Regions from separate parts of the Pannonibacter sp. genome, predicted to be linked through region 4. Evidence: riboswitches for the same ligand, from Rfam matches in the RefSeq annotation. Region 4 holds a riboswitch; each other region holds the start of a gene.

The links. Region 4 has a riboswitch for cobalamin ahead of nrdH (glutaredoxin-like protein NrdH). Riboswitches for the same ligand answer to the same signal wherever they lie in the genome.
Positions count from the first base shown of each region.
Region 1: linked by a shared signal. The riboswitch ahead of ACTIFE_RS12910 (DUF1636 family protein) and the one ahead of nrdH (glutaredoxin-like protein NrdH) in region 4 are both predicted to bind cobalamin.
Region 2: linked by a shared signal. The riboswitch ahead of ACTIFE_RS15310 (TonB-dependent receptor plug domain-containing protein) and the one ahead of nrdH (glutaredoxin-like protein NrdH) in region 4 are both predicted to bind cobalamin.
Region 3: linked by a shared signal. The riboswitch ahead of ACTIFE_RS11490 (hypothetical protein) and the one ahead of nrdH (glutaredoxin-like protein NrdH) in region 4 are both predicted to bind cobalamin.

Region 1 is NZ_JBHYDX010000016.1:113,346-118,949, reverse strand. Features, by position in the region: gene ACTIFE_RS12930 (hybrid sensor histidine kinase/response regulator) at 1-880, shown strand, start outside; gene ACTIFE_RS12925 (response regulator) at 873-1,823, shown strand; gene ACTIFE_RS12920 (MbcA/ParS/Xre antitoxin family protein) at 1,901-2,290, shown strand; gene ACTIFE_RS12915 (RES family NAD+ phosphorylase) at 2,287-2,985, shown strand; cobalamin riboswitch at 3,081-3,312, shown strand; gene ACTIFE_RS12910 (DUF1636 family protein) at 3,348-3,794, shown strand; gene ACTIFE_RS12905 (ABC transporter ATP-binding protein) at 3,791-4,558, shown strand; gene ACTIFE_RS12900 (ABC transporter substrate-binding protein) at 4,577-5,512, shown strand; gene ACTIFE_RS12895 (FecCD family ABC transporter permease) at 5,490-5,604, shown strand, end outside.
Region 2 is NZ_JBHYDX010000022.1:14,570-20,173, forward strand. Features, by position in the region: gene ACTIFE_RS15295 (ABC transporter ATP-binding protein) at 1-492, opposite strand, end outside; gene ACTIFE_RS15300 (FecCD family ABC transporter permease) at 489-1,535, opposite strand; gene ACTIFE_RS15305 (ABC transporter substrate-binding protein) at 1,532-2,602, opposite strand; cobalamin riboswitch at 2,769-2,984, shown strand; gene ACTIFE_RS15310 (TonB-dependent receptor plug domain-containing protein) at 3,141-5,099, shown strand; gene ACTIFE_RS15315 (DUF7676 family protein) at 5,111-5,604, shown strand, end outside.
Region 3 is NZ_JBHYDX010000014.1:53,633-59,236, reverse strand. Features, by position in the region: gene ACTIFE_RS11505 (RidA family protein) at 1-60, shown strand, start outside; sul1 at 162-217, shown strand; gene ACTIFE_RS11500 (SulP family inorganic anion transporter) at 300-1,784, shown strand; gene ACTIFE_RS11495 (universal stress protein) at 1,798-2,646, shown strand; cobalamin riboswitch at 2,701-2,922, shown strand; gene ACTIFE_RS11490 (hypothetical protein) at 3,152-3,574, shown strand; gene ACTIFE_RS11485 (Gfo/Idh/MocA family protein) at 3,637-4,755, opposite strand; gene ACTIFE_RS11480 (MurR/RpiR family transcriptional regulator) at 4,857-5,604, shown strand, end outside.
Region 4 is NZ_JBHYDX010000021.1:6,902-12,505, reverse strand. Features, by position in the region: gene ACTIFE_RS14910 (thioredoxin family protein) at 1-94, opposite strand, end outside; gene ACTIFE_RS14905 (cytochrome c biogenesis CcdA family protein) at 110-847, opposite strand; gene ACTIFE_RS14900 (hypothetical protein) at 925-1,281, shown strand; gene ACTIFE_RS14895 (ArsR/SmtB family transcription factor) at 1,397-1,738, shown strand; gene ACTIFE_RS14890 (YeeE/YedE family protein) at 1,800-2,846, shown strand; cobalamin riboswitch at 2,932-3,156, shown strand; gene nrdH (glutaredoxin-like protein NrdH) at 3,411-3,632, shown strand; gene nrdI (class Ib ribonucleoside-diphosphate reductase assembly flavoprotein NrdI) at 3,642-4,040, shown strand; gene nrdE (class 1b ribonucleoside-diphosphate reductase subunit alpha) at 4,034-5,604, shown strand, end outside.

The sequences.
Region 1 (5,604 bases), on a different contig from region 4:
GCCCTTCGGACGCGGCAGCGGCGAGAGTGTCGCCCGCACGCCCGGTCTGGGACTGGGGCTGACGATCACCAAGCTGATGGCCCAGACCCTCGGCGGCTCGCTGGCCGTCACGAGCCATCCCGGCGAGGGCAGCACCTTCGAGGTCCGGCTGATGCTGGCCGCCCTCGCCGACCAGCAGCCGCTGGTCTCGCCCGAGCGCCCCGTCACCGGCTACTCCGGCCCGCGCCGCCGGATCCTCGTCATCGATGACAATGCCGACCACCGAGCGCTGATGGTGGAAATCCTCGCCCCGCTTGGCTTTGAAGTGGAACTGGCCGCCGACGGACCGCAGGGCATCGAAGTCGCCTTCCGCACCAAGCCAGACCTGCTGCTGGTCGACATCTCCATGCCCGGCATGAATGGCTGGCAGGTGGCGAGCCTCTTGCGCCAGCGCGGCCTCACCACGCCGATCGTCATGCTCTCGGCCAACATCGGTGACACGGCCCTGCGCCCGGCCGGCGAACCAGCCCATGACGACGCCCTGTCCAAACCCGTCGATCTCGCTCAGCTCCTGGACCGGATCAGCCGCCTGCTTGGCCTGATCTGGACCCGGGCGGGCGATGCCGCCGCCGCCGCTCCAGCCCTTGCCACGCCAGCCCCTGCAGCGGCGGACGAGCGCGACACGGCTCCGCTTGCAGCCCCCTCCCTGTCATCGCGGCATATCCGCGACCTGATCAGCCTCGGCGACATCGGCTATGTCCATGGCATCGAGGCCAAGCTCAGCGAGTTGGACGGCGCGGGCGCGGATGGCGCTCTCATCGCCCGTCTTCGCACAAGCATCGAACAGTTCGACTTTGCCGGCTATCGCAAGATCCTTGAGGACACAGCCCCCCATGACTGACGCCGTCGGTTCCCCCGCCGCCTCGCGCGACATCGTCCTCGTGGTGGATGATTCCCCCGAGACCCTCGGCTTCCTGACGAAGGCACTGGAGACGTCCGGCGTCACGGTTCTGGTCGCCACCTCCGGCACCGCCGCGCTGGCCATCTGCGACCGCATCACGCCGGACATGGTGCTGATGGACGCGGTGATGCCCGCACCCGACGGCTTCGAGACCTGCCGCCTGCTCAAGGCCCGGCGCGGGCTGGAGCATGTGCCGGTGATCTTCATGACCGGCCTCAGCGAGACCGAGCATGTGGTTCATGCGCTGGAAAGCGGCGGTGTCGACTTTCTCACCAAGCCGATCAATCTCGACGAGCTGCAGGCCCGCATCCGGGTTCACCTTGCCAATGCGCGCCAGGTCCAGAGCGCCCGCATTGCGCTGGATGCCGCAGGCCGGCACCTGATCGCCGTCGGCGCAGACGGCAGCATCAAGTGGTCGACACCGCAGACCAGCCAGGTTCTCGAAGCGCTGGACCGGGGCAACGGCGCTGCGGGTGAAACCGCGTTGGACCGCGTTCGCGCCGGTCTGGCCGGCTGGATCGCCGCCGCCAGCCGACAGGCGACGGGGCGGCCCGACCCGCTGGTGCTCGATCTTGGGGCCGCTGGCCAGTTCGAGTTCGCCCCCATCGGTTCAATCACTGCCGACGAGCACCTGTTCCGTCTAACCAGCGCCAGCCACCCCGGCCAGACCGACGCCCTGCGCCAGCGCTTCGGTCTCACCCCGCGCGAGGCGGACGTCCTGACCTGGATCTCGCGCGGCAAGTCCAACAAGGACATCGGCGACATTCTCGGCCTCAGCCCACGCACGGTGAACAAGCACCTCGAGCAGATCTACGTCAAACTCGGCGTCGAGAACCGCGCCTCCGCCGCCGTCCGGGCCAGCGAGGTGCTTCGGGATCTGTAATCCAGATCATATGACCTTGTATTTTGGTCCACATGATCTATCTTGAGCGTATTGAACCGCATTGGCACGGTGACCAAATGGAAGCTGCTCTCAAGCCCCGGCCCGTCGACGACCGTCAGGCCGTCGGCCTCAAGGCCTACAGCCGCATCGCCGACGCCTGGTCGTTGACGGTTCGCGAGGCCGCAGGTCTCTGTGACATGTCAGACTCTTCCTGGAAACGCGCCAAATCCGCGAGCTTCCGGGGCGAACTGACCCGCGACCAGTTGTTGCGCCTCAGTGCCCTCATCGGCATCTACAAGTCGCTGCAGCTTTACTTCAGCCCGGATCTTGCCGACCGCTGGATCAGACTGCCCAACAGCGGGCCGGAGTTCGACGGCCAGCGCCCGGTCGACGCAATGATCGACGGCGGCCTGCCGAAAATCCTCAGCGTCCGGACCTATCTCGATGCCCTGCGAGGTGGCGCGTGAAGCTGACCGCGATCGCCGACCGCGCCCTGATCCGGCTGATCTCGAAGACACACCACAAGCCACCCGTGCTGCGCGGCCTTGTCGACAGCGACCGGGAAGCGGAGATCCTGGCCGAGTTGGAAGGCCTGACCAACGCGCGGCTGAAGGCCGAGCGGGAGGGCAGCCCCGGCATCGACAGGCGGGAACTGGCGTTCCTCCGCCGCAAGGCCGACCTCGCCCTCTATGGTGAGACCCATATCAACGCCGCTTTTGTCTACACGCGGCCGACCGGCAACCGCTTCAACGGCGGCGACCGCGGCGCGTGGTACTGCGCCTATGATTCAATGACTTCCGCTGCCGAGGTTGGGTTTCACCGCACGCGGGAACTCTCCTATATCGGCCATTTCCATGACGAGGCCGCCTATGTGGAACTCCTCGCCGACTTCATCGGCGACTTCCCGGACCTGACGAACACGCCGGATCACCCGGCACTGGCGGCGGATCCTTCAACTGGCTATCCGACTGGCCAGGCGCTGGCGGCCGATCTGCGCCGTCAGGGACATCGCGGCTTGCTTTATCCCTCCGTGCGCCAGCCCGGCGGCCGCTGCTTCGTCGCTTTCGATCCCGGGATCATCCAGAACGTGAGGCCCGGTGCCAGCTGGACTTTGCGCTGGTCCGGCACGCCGCATTTCTCCATCGTGATGGACGCCGGATAGGCAGCTCGCACTTGTAACGTAATTACATTACATATAAACACCGGGTGGTCTCGTCCCAACCCGGTGGCATTGCCTTGACAACACACGCCCCTGCCCTGATCATTCGCCGTGATGGTTCCCGGCGAACAAGCGCTTTGCCGGGTGAAAAGGGAACACGGTACGGTGTAGCCAACAGGCGCCAAGTCCGTGACTGCCCCCGCAACTGTAGGCGGCGAGCCGACCCCAGACAGCCACTGTCCCATGTGCCACATAACCGGCACGGGATGGGAAGGCAGGGCAAGGCGACGACCCGCAAGTCAGGAGACCTGCCATCACCGACCCACAACAGCCACCGGGCGGGGTGCCCCGGAAGGAGTAAAACGGTGACCATTCAGCGGCCGGTTACGGCCCATTCCCCTATTGTTGGCGGCGAGCGGACCTTGTCCACCGAGGCAATGCACGAGCTTGTGGTCTGCGTGACCTGCCGCCCGCGCGGCAGTGAAGACCGTCCCGGCAAGGCCCTGCTGGCAGAGCTTTCGGCCCAGATGGCCGGCGATGCCGCCTGGCGCGTCGGCGGCATCGAGTGCATGGCCGCCTGCGGCCGCCCCTGCGCCATCGCCCTCCAGTCGCAGGACAAGACCACCTGGCTCTTCGGTGACATGGACCTCGCCGATGCCGAGGACATTGCCCGCTTTGCCCGCCAATACGAGGAGCTGCCCGACGGCTGGTGCAAGGCCTCGGAGCGGCCCGGCAAGCTGGCACGGACCGCCCTTGCGCGCATTCCCGCCTCCGGCCGGGTGCTGCCCCCGGATGCCGATGCCTGCACATGAGCGCGCCCTTTTTCGAGGCGGAAGGCCTCTGCTGGGGACCGCGCGGCCGGCCTGACCTCCTGGCCGACATCAGCCTGACGCTCAACCAGGGCGAGGTGCTGGCGATCTGCGGTGCCAACGGAGCCGGCAAGTCGTCACTGCTGCGGCTGCTCTATCGCTTCCATCGCCCCCGCGCTGGCCATGTCCGGCTGGAAGGCACCGACATCTGGAGCCTGGGCGCCCGGGATGTCGCCTGCCGGATCGCCGCCGTGCTGCAGGAGCAGCCGACGGACTTTGCCCTGACCGTGCGCCAGATCGTGGCGCTCGGGCGCCTGCCGCATCAGCGCGGTCTCAGCGCGGCCGGCTCGGCCGACCGCGATGCGATTGCCCATGCGCTTGGCCGCCTGCATCTCAACCCCCTGGCCGAACGCCCCTTCGGCACCCTGTCGGGCGGTGAGCGCCAGCGCGTGATGGTGGCCCGGGCGCTGGCCCAGGCGCCCAAGCTGCTGATCCTCGACGAGCCGACCAACCACCTCGACATCCGCCACCAGCTCGAGCTGATGGCGCTGCTGCGAGGCCTTGGCCTCACGGTGATCACCACCCTGCACGACCTGACCCTCGCCGCCGAATACGCCGACCGGGTGCTGCTGCTCGCCGGTGGCCGCGTCCTCACCGAGGGCACCCCGGCCGAGGTCTTCACCGAAACCCACATCGCGGGCGCCTTTTCCGTGCGCTCGCGGATCGACCTCAGCGGGCAACACCCCCGCTTTTCCTTTCACCTTTGACCAGAGAGACCCCCTGACATGCGTCTGAAACTTGCTCTTGCCGCCTTCCTGCTCTCCACCGTGGCCGCCGCGGCCTATCCGGTGACCGTGAAGAGCTGCAACCGCGACGTGACCTTCGAGGCCGCCCCGAAGCGCGCCATTTCCAACGACGTCAACCTCACCGAGATGATGCTGGTCCTTGGCCTCGCCGACCGCATGGCCGGCTACACCGGCGTCTCCGGCTGGAAGACGCTGGACGAGGAGATGCGCAAGGACGTCAAGGAACTGCCCGAACTGTCCGAAAAATACCCGACCAAGGAAGTGCTGCTCGGCGCCGAGGCCGACTTCTATTTCGCCGGCTGGAACTACGGCATGAAGGTCGGCGGCGAGGTCACGCCCGAAACCCTCGCCCCCTTCGGCATCCAGGTCTATGAACTGACCGAAAGCTGCATCCACATCGGCCCGAAGGAGAAGATCTCCATGGCCGACATGTACAACGACCTGATCAACCTCGGCCGCATCTTCGGCGTCGAGGACAAGGCAAAGGTGCTGGTCGCCGGCTACGAGGCAAAGCTGGCCGAGGCAACCGCCAAGGTCGACAAGTCCAATCCCTTGCGCGTCTTCGTCTATGACAGCGGCGAGGATACCCCCTTCACCTCCGGTCGCTACGCCATGCCGACCGCGCTGATCGAGGCGGCCGGCGGCAAGAACATCATGGACGACCTGGACAAGAGCTGGGCCACCGTCGCCTGGGAGCCGGTGGTCGACCGCAACCCGGAAGTGATCGTGATCGTGAATTACGGCAATGTCACCGCCGAGCAGAAGATCGCCTTCCTCAAGGCCAACCCGGCCTTCGCCAATGTCGACGCCGTGAAGAACAACCGCTTCGTGGTGCTCGAATATGTCGAGGCAACGCCCGGCCCCCGCAACATCCGCGCCGTGGAGAAGCTCGTTGACGGTTTCGCTGGAAACTGAAGCCGCACAAGCCGAATCTGACGTCCAGCACCGGCTCTGGCCGGTGCTGCTCGCCGGAATAGCCGGCCTCGGTCTCCTCGTCATGGCCATCC
Region 2 (5,604 bases), on a different contig from region 4:
CAGCGTGCGGGACTGGTTGCCAAGGTCCAGTGCCGAAGTCGGCTCGTCCAGCACAAGCGCCGGCGAGCCGGTGGCAAGAGCCCGGGCGATCAGCACGAGCTGACGCTGGCCGCCGGACAGGCGGTCATAGCGCAAGCCGGCCAGTTCACCGGCACCGACCTCGCGCAGGGCGCTTTCAGCCGCGGCAATGTCATCCCGTCCGGGTTGGCCGAACAGGCCGATACGGGCAGCACGGCCCATCACCACGACATCAAGACCTGTCAGCCGCGACTGGCTGGCCCCGTGCTGCGGTACATAGCCCGTGACATCGGGAGCGGTACGGCGTCCTTCGGCGAGCACCTGAAGCCCCAGCAGCGCGCGGATCAATGTGGTCTTGCCCCGCCCATTGGGTCCGAGCACGGCCAAGGTGCGGCCGGTGTCCACGGTAAAGGACATGCGCTGGAAGAGCGTGCGCCCCGAAAATACGACGGCGGCGTTGTCCAATCCGATCATGGCCGGTTCACCTGTCTGAAATGGCGGCGAAGGAGCAAGGCGAAGACCGGCGCACCAATCAGCGCAGTCAGCACGCCCAAGGGTATTTCCGCACTGGTGAGCGAGCGCGCGAGCGTATCGACGAAGACGAGATAGGCCGCCCCCAGAAGCGCCGAAGCGGGAATGAGCACGCGGTGATCCTCGCCAACGATGATGCGTGCGGCATGCGGGACGACCAGACCGATCCAGCCGACAATGCCGGCGACGGCGACGGATGTTCCTGTCATCAGCGCGATGGCGATGAACACAAGCCAGCGCTCCTTGTCCGGGCGAACCCCGAGGCTGCGCGCTTCCTGCTCCTCAAGCGCCAGAAGGTTGATGCGATAGCGCAACAGCCAGACGACGAAGAGACCGAGCGTCAAGCCGGGCACGGCAAGGCTGAGCCGGGCCCAGGTGGCGGTGGAGAAGGATCCCATCAGCCAGTAGACGATGGCCGGCAGGGAGGTGTTCGGATCGGCCACGAACTGGACGATGGAGACCAATGCCGCAAACAGGGCGCCGATGACCATGCCGGACAGAATGACGGTAATGACCTCGGTGCGGCCATCGATGCGCGCCAGCAAGCCGACCATGACCAGCGCCGCAAGCCCTCCCGCAAAGGCCATGCCAAGGAGCATCACGCCGGAAATTCCGATCAGGATGGCGAGCGCTCCGCCAAAGGCGGCGCCCTGGCTGATGCCGAGCACCTGCGGGCTGACGAGGGGATTGCGGAAGACGCCTTGCAGAGCTGCGCCGCCGACGGCCAAGGCTGCCCCGCTCAAAGCTGCCAGCAGCACGCGGGGCAGACGCACCAGAGCCACGATCCGGTCGGCCATCTCTGTGCCAACGCCATCGACCGCAGCGCGGGACAGGATCGCCAGGATCTCCATAGGTGCAACGGAAAAGCGCCCGGCAGAAATGGCGTGGATCATGGCAGCAAGCAGCAGCAGCACCAGCGCCGAAAAAATCCCTGCCCGCCGCATGGAAGCGGCAGGCAGCGCCTTGTGGTCAAGAGCGACAGTCATCCCTTGCGCGCAAAGGCGGAATAGTTGGTCTGTCCACCCTGCATGTCCATCCACAGGATGCCGTCAATTTCGTCGTCCGTAAGGTCATGGCCGTAAAGCAGCTTGTAGGCGGTCTTCATCTCGGCGCGCAGGTCATAGGAGAAGACATCCGGGTGCAGCAGGTTGGCGAGCCACATCCAGGTCAGCGGGCTCTCCTGGCTCGGTGGATCCCAGCGGTAGCCGCCAAGCGGCAGCTTGTAGACGCTGCCCGACTGGGCCGCCTTGGTCAGCGACAGGATCGGGTCATTGGCAATCCGCTCCAACCCGAGCTTGGCCTCGAAGCTGTTGAGCAGGATCACGTCCGGGTTCCACTCGGCAATCTGCTCCGGGCTGATGGTAACGCCATTGCCCTCGACAGTCGCCGATGCGTTCTGGCCACCGGCCAGCTCGATGTACCAGGCATTGTAGTTGCCCTTGGTGCCCGACGCGGTCAGGCCTTCCTGTGCTCGCAGCAGGTAGAGCACCTTCGGCTTCTTGTCGGCCGGAATTGCCTTGGACTTTGCGGCAAGATCGGCCTCAACCCTGGAGCGCCACTCGATCAACTCAGCGATCCGCTCCGGTTTGCCCATCGCCGTTGCGGCCATCGACATGTATTCCCGTGTCTTGGCCTCGGTGCCATAGGAGATCAGCATCGCGGTGAGGCCGGCATTGGTGATCGGATCGACATAGTCCTTGCCACGCCCTGCCCACTGGATGACGAGGTCAGGCCGCGTGGCGGCGAGTTCCTCAACGTTCGGAATGAAGTTCGGCGCGGTGATGTCGGACGGAATGTCCTTGGCCTCGGGGAAGATCGTGCCGAGGATCCCTTCAACGATGGCCGACTTGGCGGTCGGGTTCATGCCGACCAGCTTCGAGGTCGCGCCGTCAATGGCGATCAAGGTCGAGGCCATCGGGATCGGAATGGAGGCGATGCGGCCAGCTGGCGCCGCAAGCTCCACCGTGCGGCCTTCATGATCGGTGATGACAATCGGTTCAGCCTGGGCCGCCGTGGCCAGAAGGCCAAGCAGCAGAACGCCTGCAATGCGCATGATCTTGCTCTCTCATGTAACTGCGGGCCTGGCTGTTGGCTAACGCCCCTTTCGAGGTCTTGTCTAAAATTTATGAGTTTTAAAATCAAGTATTAATAGGCCTTGCGTCCCATTCTTTAGGGGGACCCGCCGCGTGCAACCTTGACAGGCGGCACAAGCGACCTGCATGTTGCGCTGCGAACGTGGTTCCGTCGGTGGACGGATGAAAAGGGAACACGGTGAGGCGTACCCAACAGGGACCGAAACCGTGGCTGCCCCCGCAACTGTGAACGGAGAGTGCGTGTCCACTCATGCCACTGGGAGGCCCAAGGCCCGATCCCGGGAAGGCGGACACACACGGCGACCCGTGAGCCAGGAGACCTGCCGCGCTCAGTCACCCGGCCTTCGATACGGGGTGTGTCGAGGCGCGGTTTCCCGTTGAGGTGACACCCAAACCTTGCCGTCTTTCCGGCGGGCGCTGAACCGCGTCCGCTTGCAAGGCGGTGCGTCGTCTTATGCTGGCGCGGGCCTCGCCCGCCGCCAAACGCGGGTGTTTGTCATGAAGAACCGGTTCACCACCGGCATTGCCCTGCCGTGCCTTCTGGCCGGCGGTCTTGTTCCTGCCCTGTCTCTCCCCCTTGCCGCACCAGCCGCATCCGAACCGGAACAACTGGACACGATCGTCATCAGCGCTGGCCGCACGCCACTTGCGGCGGAAAAGGTCGGGCGTGCCTCGACCGTGATCACCGGCGCGAGCCTCGAAAAGTCGCAGGTCCGCTATGTCGCCGATGCGCTGCGCCAGGTGCCCGGCGTCGCTGTTTCCCGTACGGGATCCTTCGGCGGCCTCACCCAGATCCGCCTGCGTGGATCAGAATCCAACCATGTGCTGGTGCTCATCGACGGAGTAGAGGTCGCCTCAGCCTCTTCCGGTGAATTCGATTTTGGCAGCATGCAGGTCGCCGACATCGACCGGATCGAGGTCCTGCGCGGGCCGCAGGGTGCGCTCTACGGTTCGAATGCCGCTTCGGGAGTGATCCACATCATCACCAAGGGTGGCCTGCGCAACGGCTACCGGGTCACCGGGCGCAGCGAGGTCGGTACCGACAAGACGGTCTTGACCGACCTGCTGGTCCAGGGCGGCAATGACCGCATCGACGGGGCCTTCTCGGCGGCGCTACGCCGGACCGATGGCTTCAATATCTCCGACTACGGCAAGGAGAAGGACGGCGACCGCAACATGACCTTGAACGGCAAGGTCCGGGCCGACCTGACCGACACTCTGGTGCTTGACGCCAACCTGCGCTTCGTCAACCGCAAGTCGGACACCGACGACCAGGACTTCGCCTATCCGGACCGCCCGACGCAGGGCCAGGTGATCGACACCTACAGCCACAACAAGACACGGGAGGTCTATGGTGGCGCGGGGCTGACATGGTCCCTGTTCGATGACCTGTTCGTGCAGCGGGCCAGGGTTGAATACACCGACCTGCATCGGCGCGGCCTCAATTCGAACAACCGCAACGGCAATGACGACAATCGCCTGCACCTCAGCTACCAGGGCACGCTTGCCTTCCAGACCGAGAGCTTTCTTCAGGCAGCCCACAGCCTGACCGGTGCCATCGAGTGGGAGCGGGAAAGCTACAAGAACGCCTATCCGGGCAGTCCTGACCAGGGCCGCCGGCAGCAGCGCGACCTGTCCGGCTATGTCGGGGAATACCGGCTGGAACTGATGGAGCGGATCTTCCTGTCCGGCGCCTTGCGCTATGACCGGAACGAGAAGTTCAAGGACACCCTTACCTACAATGCCAGCGCGGCCTATCTGCATCAGGAGACCGGCACCCGGCTGCACGCCTCGATCGGCACCGGAGTTACCAATCCGACCTTTTATGAGCAGTTCGGCTTCCAGCCCTCCCGCTTCGTCGGCAATCCGAACCTGACGCCGGAAGAGAACTTCGGCTGGGATATCGGCATTGAACAGAAGTTCCTCGACGAGCGGCTGACCGTCGACGTAACCTATTTCCGCGAACGGCTGACGGACGAGATCCAGACGCGGTACCTTCCCGGCTTCGCTTCGACACCCTACAACCTCCAAGGAACCAGCAAGCGCCAGGGCGTCGAAATCTCGGCCAGTGCGGAGATCCTCGACGGGCTCACCGGTCGCGCGTCCTACACCTATCTCGACGCCCGCGAGCCGAACGGCCAGAAGGAAGTGCGCCGGCCGATGCACAGCGGCTCTGCGGGGCTGCAGTACACGTTCCTCGACGGCCGGGCCTCCGCGTTCGTGGACGCCGTCTACAACGGGCAACAGATGGACAGCGAGTGGGTGAACGCCACGCCGCGGACACGCGTAAAGCTTGACGACTATGTCCTCGTCAACCTCGGCGCCGACTATAAGCTCAACGACAACTTCACGCTCTACGGCCGGGTCGAGAACGCCTTAGACCAGAACTACGAGGAGGTCTACGGCTACAACACGCAGGGCACGACCGCCTTCGTCGGCGTCAAGGGCACCTTCTGAGGAGATCGCATATGACCATGACCGCTGACCCGCACGTCTCGCCCCTTTCTCTGCCCGTCGCGGGGCCCGAACCGACGGATGTGCGCCGCAACCCCGACGGCACGACCGCCCGGGAGATCTGGGACATCCCGGCGACGCAGGAGGTGCTCGAGCCCCTGCTGCGCGAGATCTTCGAAGAGCACTGGCAGGGCATCCGGTTCGGCCCGATCATCGAAGGGGCGGCTTATGAATGGAAGTGCCCCGGCGCTCCGGTGAAGATCAGCCTATTCGATGCCTATCTGACGGTGATGTTCGCCAATGGCGGGCACTTTCACCTGTGCATTGGCGAGAACATGGGCTCGCCGAAGTTCCCGACACCGGAGGATAAACGCCGGCATCGCAAGCCGTCGCGCGCGTCGTTCTTCCGTAGCTTCGGCCGCGATGGCAAGCCGGTGAGCTGGGGCTTCGAGATGGTCAATGGAGCGGGCGAACCGATGATCTCGGTGTTCCTGCCCAATCCCTTCAT
Region 3 (5,604 bases), on a different contig from region 4:
GTCAACTGGCTTGCCGGATTCGACTTCGAGATCAAGGTGATCGCACGGGTGCCGGGTTGAAGCGCTGTCGCAGCTTGCGCCGGATGCGGGGTTAAGGTGCAAGCTGCGGCCTGATGTGCATGTTGCGATGCAGTATGAAATGAAGTAGGAGAAAGTACTCATCTGGACCCGGTGCAAATCCGGGTGGCTTTTCCGGCCGCCGATCCGCCGGACAATTCACTTGATCGACCAATCTGCCCCGCCGCCAGACATTCGCGCCTGCGCGGCAACGGGGTTTTGATCATCTGAACAGGACACTGATGACTACTTTTTCCAACTACAAGACCCAATGGGTCGGCAACGTCCGCGCGGATTTTCTTTCCGGTCTCGTCGTTGCCCTCGCGCTCATTCCGGAGGCAATCGCCTTTTCGATCATTGCGGGCGTCGATCCGAAAGTCGGGCTGTATGCCTCGTTCTCGATTGCCGTGATCACAGCGATCGTTGGTGGTCGCCCGGGCATGATTTCAGCGGCGACGGCAGCAACCGCTGTGCTGATGGTGACCCTCGTCAAGGACCATGGCCTGCAATACCTGCTGGCGGCAACCATCCTTGCCGGTGTGTTGCAGGTTGGGGCAGGGCTGCTGAAGCTTGGCTTCGTTATGCGGTTTGTGTCGCGTTCAGTAATGACTGGCTTCGTCAATGCGTTGGCGATCCTGATCTTCCTGGCCCAGTTGCCGGAACTGATCGGGGTGACGTGGCTGACCTATGCGATGGTCGCCGCGGGCCTTGGGATCATCTACCTCTTGCCCTATGTGACCAAGGCCGTGCCGTCGCCGCTGATCTGTATTCTGGTCCTGACCGCGCTTTCAATCGGGTTCGGCCTTGATGTTCGTACAGTGGGCGATATGGGCGAACTGCCGTCGACGCTGCCGGTGTTCCTGTTGCCGGATATTCCGCTGAACCTCGACACTCTGCTGATTATTCTGCCGTATTCAGTTGCTGTGGCCGCTGTCGGTCTGCTGGAATCCCTGATGACGCAGCAGATTGTTGATGATCTCACGGACACGCCGTCTGATCGCAATCAGGAATGTGTCGGCCAGGGCGTTGCGAATTTCGTCACCGGTTTCTTCGGCGGCATGGCCGGTTGCGCCATGATCGGGCAGTCGATGATCAACGTGAAATCCGGTGGGCGCGGGCGCCTGTCGAGCTTTGCTGCCGGCGTCATCCTGCTGTTCCTGATCGTTGTTCTCGGTAAATGGGTCAGCCAGATCCCGATGGCGGCGCTTGTCGCGATCATGATCATGGTGTCCATCGGGACGTTCAGCTGGTCATCGATCAAGAACCTGCGCGATCATCCGAGAAGCTCGTCCATTGTCATGCTGGCAACCGTGTTTTTCGTTGTCTATACTCACAATCTGGCCATTGGTGTGCTCGTCGGGGTTCTCCTTTCGGGCATCTTCTTTGCCTGGAAGATTTCCCAGATCTTCCGCGTGACGTCAGACCTGTCCGCCGATGGGCGTGAGCGGGTATATGTGGTCGAGGGGCAGGTGTTCTTTGCCTCGGTTGAAGACTTCTCTGCGGCATTCAACTTCAAGGAAGTTTTGGAACGTGTGGTCATCGACGTGTCGAGGGCGCATATCTGGGACATTTCCAGCGTGGCAGCCCTCGATATGGTGGTGTTGAAGTTCCGCCGTGAAGGGGCTGAAGTCACGATTGTCGGTCTGAATGAGGCCAGTGAAACGATCGTTGACCGCCTGGCTTTGCATGACAAGCCGGGTGCGCTCGACAAGCTGATGGCCCATTGAAGGAGATCCGAGGATGAGTAACAAGATCATTGCCCTGGTGGACGCCTCCGTCTACGGGCGCAGCGTCTGCGAGCACTCGGCCTGGATCGCCGGCCGCCTGTCACTGCCGGTTGAACTCGTGCATGTATTGACCCGTCCTGCCGCTGAAAGCGCCGATCTCAGCGGTTCCATTGCGCTTGGTGCGCGGACGGCTCTGCTGACCGAACTCACACGGCTTGACGAGGAACGGGCAAAGCTGGCCCAGAAGCAGGGCCGGGCACTGCTGGAAGATGCCAGGGGTATCGTCGCTGCAGGTGGCGTAAGCGTGAGCGAACGGCTGCGGCATGGCGAAGTCGTGGAGGCTCTCGCGGACCTTGAAGCGGAAGCTGCGATGATCGTCGTCGGCAAGCGAGGCGAAGCGGCAGACTTCAACAAACTGCACCTGGGGTCAAATCTCGAGCGTCTCGCCCGGGCAAGTCACAAGCCGCTGTTTGTGGCCTCGCGGGCCTTCAAGCCGCTGAAGCGTTTCCTGATTGCCTTCGATGGCGGCACAAGCAGCCTGAAGGCGGTGGATCATGTGGCGCGCAGTCCATTGCTGGCCGGGCTTGAGGCCCGCTTGCTGATGGCGGGCAGCCCGGGCGTCGAGCTGAAGCGCAAACTGGACGGGGCACAGGCACAGCTTGAGGGCGCCGGCTTTACCGTGACAGCCGAAGTTCGTGACGGCGCCCCGGAGACGGTGATTGCCGAGGCCATCGAACGTGAGGCTGTCGATCTCCTGGTCATGGGGGCTTATGGCCATTCCCGGATCCGGACGCTGCTGATCGGGTCGACGACAACCCAGATGCTGCGCGCCTGCAAGGTGCCTGTGTTGTTGTTCCGCTGATCAACGGCTGCTGTGCATCCGCCTTTGGCAGCGGTTGCCTTGCGCTTCGACGTGAACTAGCGTGAGGGCGATGGTTCGTTCCGACGTGCAAAGGCGTCGGGACGATGAAAAGGGAATCCGGTGCGGCGCCGTTGTTGAAACGAGCCAAATCCGGGACTGCCCCCGCAACTGTAGGCGGAGAGCATACCTGTCGAAACCACTGGCCGGGCTGGCCGGGAAGGGACAGGGGCGCTGTGACCCGCAAGTCAGGAGACCTGCCATCATCCCTTGAACCAACCCGGGCGGGGTGCCCCGGCAGGAGGCAAGATGGCACGCGCAGTTTCCGGACCCAGATCCGGCCGCATCCAGCTTTGCGGCCCCGACCACCCCGCGTCCGTTCGCGGAGGGCGACACGGTGGACTGCATTTCCTCTCATCCTGATAGCGTCTCGCAATCACCAACATCCGCGCCTGGCAGTGCCGATGGTTTTTCGACACTGTGCAGGCGAACGGGACGTCCCTGCATCATGGCGCGTCTGCTTGCGCGGCAGATTGCATTGGCCGGTGATGTGGCTGAAGCCTTTGATCTGGCAGACACGCACCTGACTGGACGGGTGCGCAGCGGCTGCCCGCAATCGGATGGATCCAACGACGGATGCCTGATGGCTTTCACTGTCCGAGACGGGCTTGCCTATGTCTTTGGCGGACTGGAAGGGCGCGAGCGGATCGATGATCTCGTCGGCTTTGCCCTGAGCGCGTATCCAGCTGTTGCAAGGCTGGAGCAAGGCCATGACGTGCCTGAGCCAGAACGCAAGCGGTTCGGCCCGGTGCTGGTCCCGGCGCTTGTGCAGGTGACAGATTTGGCCCGGGTGGCAACGGCCGCCGCCGCTGCACAGGGGCGACGGGGCGGGCGCGCCGCTCGGCTCAAAGCCGCGCGGCACACCGGTTAGCACCGGACGCAGCAGACAGTTTGCGCCGCGCCGGCCCCGACGAGATCGACGCGGGCAGGATCTCAGGCAAGGCGGATACGACGACCCGTGCGTGCGCTTTCGGCGATGCCGTGGATGACCTTTTCGAATTCCAGCGCCGCCGCGAAATCCGGGTGCGGCCGGGTGCCGGTTGTGATGGCTGTGAGAAATTCCGCCGCCTCGATGATCTTGAGGTCATTGAAGCCGACCTGATGGCCGGGAGCGGGGCAGAACGCGCCATAGACGCCGTGCTCCGGGCCAGACAGGATGGTTCGGAAGCCCTGCTCGGCCTTCGGTCCCTCGTTCACATAGAGCTGCAGCTCGTTCATGCGTTCCTGGTCGAAGGTGATCATGCCTTTCGTGCCATGCAGCTCGAAGCCAAGACGGTTCTTGCGGCCCCAGGCGGAGCGTGAGGTGGACAGGGAACCATGCACGCCGCTGGCAAAGCGCAGAAGAGCCGTGGCCGTGTCCTCGTTTTCGACCGCGCCGCGACCCGATCCGTCGGCCAGGGGACGGGTGGTGTGGACCGTCTGCATGTCGGCAACAAGGCTTTCGATCGGGCCGCAGAGGCCCATCAGCATCGAGACGAGATGACAGCCGAGGTCACCAAGGGTGCCGAGACCGGCTTCGTCGAGATGGGCGCGCCAGGTCCAGGCGAGATCGGGATCGGCCTGATAGTCTTCGTCAACGATGCCGCGAACATGCACGAGGCGGCCGATCCGCCCGGCCTCCACCAGCTTCTGCGCGTGGCGGAAGGCCGGATTGCGAATGTAGTTGTAGCCGACCATCGTGGTCTTGCCGCTGGCTGCTGCCGCCGCCGCCATCTCCTCGCCATCTGACAGCGTCAGGCCCATCGGCTTCTCGCACCAGACGTGCTTGCCGGCGGCCAGCGCGGCCAGGGCCATTTCCTTGTGGAAGCGGTTCGGCGTCGTGATGGAAACGATGTCTACTCTTGGATCGCTGACCAGCGCTTGCCAGTCATCTGCCCATCGGGCGAAACCGAACTGGCTGGCAAAGCTTGCCGCCTTGTCGGCCGGCGTGTCGCAGAGCAGTTCAAGGCGCACGTCGGGAATGGTTCCCAGCACCGCGCGGGCATTGCGCCAGGCAAGCGCATGGGCTTTGCCCATGAAGCCTGTGCCGATCAGACCTATCCCCAGGGTCATTCACCATCCTCCCGATGTGAAATGGAATTTTTGTTCCAATTCTGTCATCGCGGGGCTATCTTGTTTTGTCAAGAGAGAACAGTGCCCTGCAAGGAATCGCGATGTCGCAACGACAGGCTCCCCGGACCATCGAGGCTTTCCATGCCCGCCTTCTCGAGGCGTCGGAGACCTTGCCCAAGCGGCTGCGGCAATGTGCAGAGTATCTCTCTGCCAACACGGATCGGATCGCCGTTTCGACGGTTGCCGATATGGCGCAGGCGGCCGGAGTGCAGCCCTCGGCCTTGATGCGTTTTTGCAAGATCCTCGGCTTTTCCGGTTACACGGAGATGCAGCGATTATTTCGCGAGGCTTATTCGCAAGGCTGGCCGGATTATGCGACACGGCTGAAGAACCTGCGTGAAAGCGGGGCTGGCAGCCCGTCAGCGCTTCTCGCGGAATTCATTGATGCAGGGCGTATGTCTCTGGAAAATCTGGCAAATACTGTTGATAGCCGAAATTTGGACCGCGCCGTCAAACTCCTCAGTGAGGCACAGATGGTCCATATCATCGGCCTGCGCCGCACCTTTCCGGTGGCCGCATATCTCGCCTATGCCTTCGAGAAGATGAACGTGCCGGCTTTGCTGCATGACGCTGTTGGCAAGCTCGATCGCCGCCATGCGCTGCGGCCTGGGGATGCATTGATTGCGATCACTTTTGCGCCCTACAGTGCGGAGACAGTGGAACTGGCGGAGGTGGCGCGGGGCCTTGATCTGCCGGTCATTGCCATTACCGACACGGTGATGAGCCCGCTGCAAAAGCTTGATGCCACGGTGCTTTCCGTCTCTGAAGTGGACTTCGGTTCCTTCCGTG
Region 4 (5,604 bases):
CCGGCTTGTGCAAACCGTCATCGCCCAACGGCGCAGCACCACTTGAAAGGCCACTGAACAAGATGGCCGCAAACACGATCAAAATGCGTCTCATGGTGTCTCTCCTTGGTCAAAGAACGGTGGCAGACCAATCAAAATTCCGGATCATCCATTCAGCGATGAGATTGACGCTATTGGTTGCGATCAAGAGGCCGAAGATGATGAGCATCACGCCCATGGCTTTCTCGATATGGCGCATGGCCTGCCGGTGGCGGCTGAAGAAACCCAGGAACGGTCCGGCGAACATGGCCGCGATCACGAAGGGAACTGTCATGGCAACGCCATAGACCAACAGCAAGGCCCCTCCGCGCCAGACTTCGCCCATGCCGCTTGCAACAAACAGGATTGCCGCGAGCGCCGGGCCGACACAGGGCGTCCAACCGAAGCCGAACGCAAGCCCCAGCACATAGGAGCCGGCCAGGGATGTCGCGGCCGCATTGCTTTGCAGCCTGGCCTCCCGGTAAAGCAGCCCGATCCGCAGCACGCCGAGAAAATGCAAACCGAACAAGACAAGCACCGCACCGGCCACCCAGCTCAACACCTCTTTCCACTGCAGAAACAGCCCGCCCAGAGCGGTTGCCCCCATGCCGAGCAGGACAAAGATCGTCGTGACACCACAAGCGAAGGCGATGGCCTGAAGCACAAGCCGGCGGCGCGCGCCCCTTCTCACTTCCCCATCGCCTGCAATCTCGTTGATCGACTGCCCGGCCATGTAGGACAGATAGAAGGGCACCATCGGCAGGACACAGGGAGACAGGAACGACAGGAGGCCGGCAATTGCCGCCCCTCCAAAACTGACTTCAAGCATGCGCCCCTCCCTGAGCTCGCTTGCGCCCTTTATTTTAATACATTAGGATATTCCTATGTAAGTATAGGCCTGTCAACATGCTCCGCATCCTTCTCGGTTTGATCCTGCTCGTGGGCTTGTTGCGCCCGGCACACGCCGAGGGGTTGGAACTGCTGATGTTCGAACAACCAGGCTGCGTTTACTGCCTGCGCTGGCATGAAGAGATCGGACCGAAATTCGCACTCACCGATGAGGGCAAAGCTGCCCCGCTGCGCCTTCTGCAACTGCAATCTCCCCTGCCTGAGGGTATTCACCTCGCCTCACGGCCTGCTTTCACTCCGACTTTCGTCCTTGTTCGCGGCGGGCAGGAGATGGGACGGATCGAAGGATACCCTGGCGAAGATTTCTTCTGGCCGATGCTGGCAGAACTGATCGAAAAGGCGAAGGTGCCATAACACTAGCGGCCGGCAAGCCGCAGCAACCAAAACTTCTACAGGGAAACTGCGGGGTTTGCGTTGCAGGTGCGAAGCTGACGTTTTATCTAGGGCGCTCAAGCATCGGGGTCGCCACGTGTCCGCAGTCGAGGAAAACATTGATGGCCGGTCGCCGTCATCCGAACTTTCCGGACTGGTCGAGCAGTCGAACGAGGCTGCTGCCTTTCTGAAGGCGATGGGCCACGATGGACGCCTGACCATACTCGCCCATCTTTCAAGTGGCCCCAAGAGTGTCACCGAGCTTGAAAACCTGCTGTCATCGCGTCAGGCTGTCGTCAGCCAGCAACTCGCACGCCTCCGGCTCGAGGGGATGGTAAGTGCGCGGCGCGACGGACAAACGATCTACTACTCGCTGCTGGACCCTCGGGTCGGCGCGATGATCGAAGTCCTCGCGAAACTGTTCGGCAGGCAGGCCTGAGACCTGCCGGAGAACCGGTTACCCACTGGGCCGATGCGCGACTGGACGGGAGGAGAACAACATGGATGCCATGCCTTATGGCCTCCTCGCAGCCCTGATTGGCCTGGCCGGCGGAACCGTGCTGGGACTTGCCGGGCGGCTCGGAAATTTCTGTACGGTTTCTGCACTCGAGATGGCCGTCTACGGCAAGGATGCGCGCAAGCTTCGGCTGTGGGGAATCGTTCTCGGCGTCGCTGTTCTGGCAACGCAATTCGCTGCCCTCGCCGGCTACGTCCATCTTGAGATGACATTCTACCACGAGCTGGTCTGGAACCCGGTAGCCTCGATCGTCGGCGGTCTGATGTTCGGCTATGGCATGGCCATGTCCGGCAATTGCGGTTTTGGCGCCCTCACCCGGATGGGTGGCGGCGACATTCGCGCCCTGGTCATTGTCGTGGTCATCGCCATTGCCGCCTACGTCACCCTATCGGGTCCGCTGGCGCCCCTGCGCATCGCGTTGTTTCCGCAGGAAGACGCCCTCGGCCCTCAAGGCATACTGCACGACCTGCAAACCCATGCCGGTCTGCCGCCCGCGCTGGTCATTTCCGTCATTGCCAGCGGCCTCGGTTTCTGGGGCTTGTCCTACGGCCCTTTGCGCCGCGAACCGCATATGCTGTTCTGGGGCATTGCAGCCGGTCTTGCTGTCGCCGGTTGCCTTGCGGGAACTTCCTGGCTCTCAGACACTAGCCTTGGTGCAATCGACGTCGAAGGTCCGTCCTTCACCGCTCCGGTGGGCAGGGCGCTGCTGTTCCTCATGACATCCACGGCAGGCGGAATCTCCTTCTCGGTCGGTATCGTTGTGGGCGTGATCCTTGGCGGATTTATTGGCTCAATGGTGCGGGGCCTGTTCCAGTGGGAGGCGTGTGAAGATCCCCGCGAACTGGGCCGCGCCATTGTCGGAGCCATGCTGATGGGCGTCGGCGGTGTTGTTGCCATGGGCTGCTCCGTCGGACAGGGCGTCACCGCGTTCGCCACCCTGTCCTGGTCCGGGCCTGTCACGCTCCTGGCCATCAGCGCCGGCTGCCTTCTTGGGCTGCGGCAACTGATTGGCGGCTATCAGGTTGAATGAGCCTGCTGATTGGTTCAGCGCTCCTGCTCAGTGCCTCCTACACGCCATACCTTTAGCACCTATTGACGCTAAGCGGATTTGAACTACTATATGTAGCGTTCAAGGTTCCGTCGATTCGAGTGGATCGACGGCTAAGATGGGAATGCGGAACGCGGGGCTGCAAAGCCTTGCCAAGCCGCAGCTGCCCCCGCAACTGTGAACGGCGAGCGTATACCCGAACCGCGCCACTGGCTTCCTCAAGAAGCCGGGAAGGCTGGGTACAGCGTGATGACCCGTGAGCCAGGAGACCTGCCTTGAGCGAAACGTCCACCGGCGGGGTGACCGGTAGGGGGCATGTCTGGCGCGTCCGGCTCACGCCGGCCGCCTGCTTCCCCGGTTCCCTGCAATTGTGCTTCGGGGTGAAGTCATGTTGATCAGTTCGATGTTCCAGTTTCCGCCTGGGCGGCCAAGCCGCAATGCGTGACCCGGGCTGCCTGCCTCAGGCTGCCTGATCCCAATTCCCTATCAAAGCCGACTGCGGACGCCGTGCTGCACCCTGTCGGCTTGCCTTTCGAAAGCCATGTCATGACCGTCACCGTCTACAGCAAGCCCGCCTGCGTCCAGTGCAACGCCACCACCCGTGCGCTGGAGCGCCAGGGCATCACCTACACCCTGGTCGACATTTCCGAAGACGCGGAGGCCTATGACCTCGTCACGGGCCTCGGCTACCGCCAGGTTCCGGTGGTGATCGCCGGGGAACAGCACTGGGCCGGGTTCCGTCCCGACCTGATCGGCGGACTTGCCTGAGGCACAGCGATGAGCGGGCTCGTCTATTTCTCCAGCACCTCGGAAAATACGCGCCGCTTTGTCGAAAAGCTTGGCCAGGACGCGCTGCGCCTGCCGGTGGATGCCGCCGCACCGGCTCCGCTTGCGACCCGGCCCTTCGTGCTGGTCACCCCAACCTATGGCGGTGGTACGTCCAAGGGAGCTGTGCCCAAGCCCGTGATCCGCTTTCTCAATGACGAGCGGAACCGCGCACTGATCCGCGGCGTCATCGCCGCGGGAAACACCAATTTCGGCGCGGCCTACGGGCTCGCCGGCGACATCATCGCGGCCAAATGCCAGGTGCCGTTCCTCTACCGCTTCGAGCTGCTCGGCACGGCGGAGGATGTCGCGAATGTCAGCCAGGGACTGGAACGGTTTTGGACATGCTAGACACGCCCTCACTCTTGGAAGCGGATGACGCAGCCGCGCAGCCCCTCACGGCCGACCGCAAGGGCCGGCCCGTCGAGGAGCTGGACTATCACGCGCTCAACGCGATGCTGAACCTCTATGATGCGAACGGCCGGATCCAGCTCGACAAGGACCGGGAAGCGGCGCGGCAGTATTTCCTCACCCATGTGAACCAGAACACCGTCTTCTTCCACAACCTCAAGGAGAAGCTCGATTATCTGGTGACCGAAGGATACTACGAGCCCGAGGTTCTGGCGCAGTATTCCTTCGCGTTCGTCCGCGACCTTTTCGATGCTGCCTATGACAGGAAGTTCCGCTTCCCGACCTTCCTCGGCGCGTTCAAATATTACACCAGCTACACGCTGAAGACCTTCGACGGGAAGCGCTACCTGGAGCGCTACGAGGACCGTGTCTGCATGGTGGCGCTGACGCTGGCGCGCGGCGACGAGCAGCTGGCCCGTGATCTGATGGACGAGATCATTTCCGGCCGCTTCCAGCCGGCGACGCCGACTTTCCTCAACGCCGGCAAGAAGCAGCGCGGCGAACTGGTGTCCTGCTTCCTGCTCAGGGTCGAGGACAACATGGAGTCCATCGGCCGGTCGATCAACTCCGCCCTGCAGCTGTCCAAGCGCGGCGGCGGCGTCGCCCTCAGCCTGACCAACATTCGTGAGGCCGGTGCGCCGATCAAGCAGATCGAGAACCAGTCGTCCGGCGTCATCCCGGTGATGAAACTGCTGGAAGACAGCTTCTCCTATGCCAACCAGCTTGGCGCACGCCAGGGCGCCGGCGCGGTCTATCTCAACGCGCACCACCCGGACATCCTGCGGTTCCTCGACACCAAGCGGGAGAACGCGGACGAGAAGATCCGCATCAAGACGCTGTCGCTCGGCGTTGTCGTGCCGGACATCACGTTCGAACTCGCGAAGAACAACGAGGACATGTACCTGTTCTCGCCGCATGACATCGAGCGGGTCTATGGCGTTCCCTTCACCGAGATATCGGTGACGGAAAAGTACCGCGAGATGGTGGAGGACAAGCGGATCCGCAAGTCCAAGATCAAGGCGCGCGAGTTCTTCCAGATCATAGCCGAGATCCAGTTCGAGAGCGGCTATCCCTACCTGATGTTCGAGGACACGGTGAACCGGGCCAACCCGATCGCCGGACGTATCTCGATGAGCAACCTGTGCTCGGAAATCCTGCAGGTCAGCGAGGAAAGCCGCTTCAACGAGGACCTGTCCTATGCCCATCTCGGCAAGGACATTTCCTGCAACCTTGGTTCGCTGAACATCGCCAAGACGATGGACAGCGCCAACTTCGGCAAGACCATCGAGACCTCGATCCGTGCGCTGACGGCCGTGTCGGAGATGAGCAACATCGCCTCCGTGCCGTCGGTCGCCAAGGGCAACGAGGACAGCCACGCCATCGGCCTTGGCCAGATGAACCTGCACGGCTATCTCGCCCGCGAGCGCATCCACTACGGCTCCGAGGAAGGCGTCGACTTCACCAACATTTATTTCTACACGGTGACCTATCACGCCATCCGGGC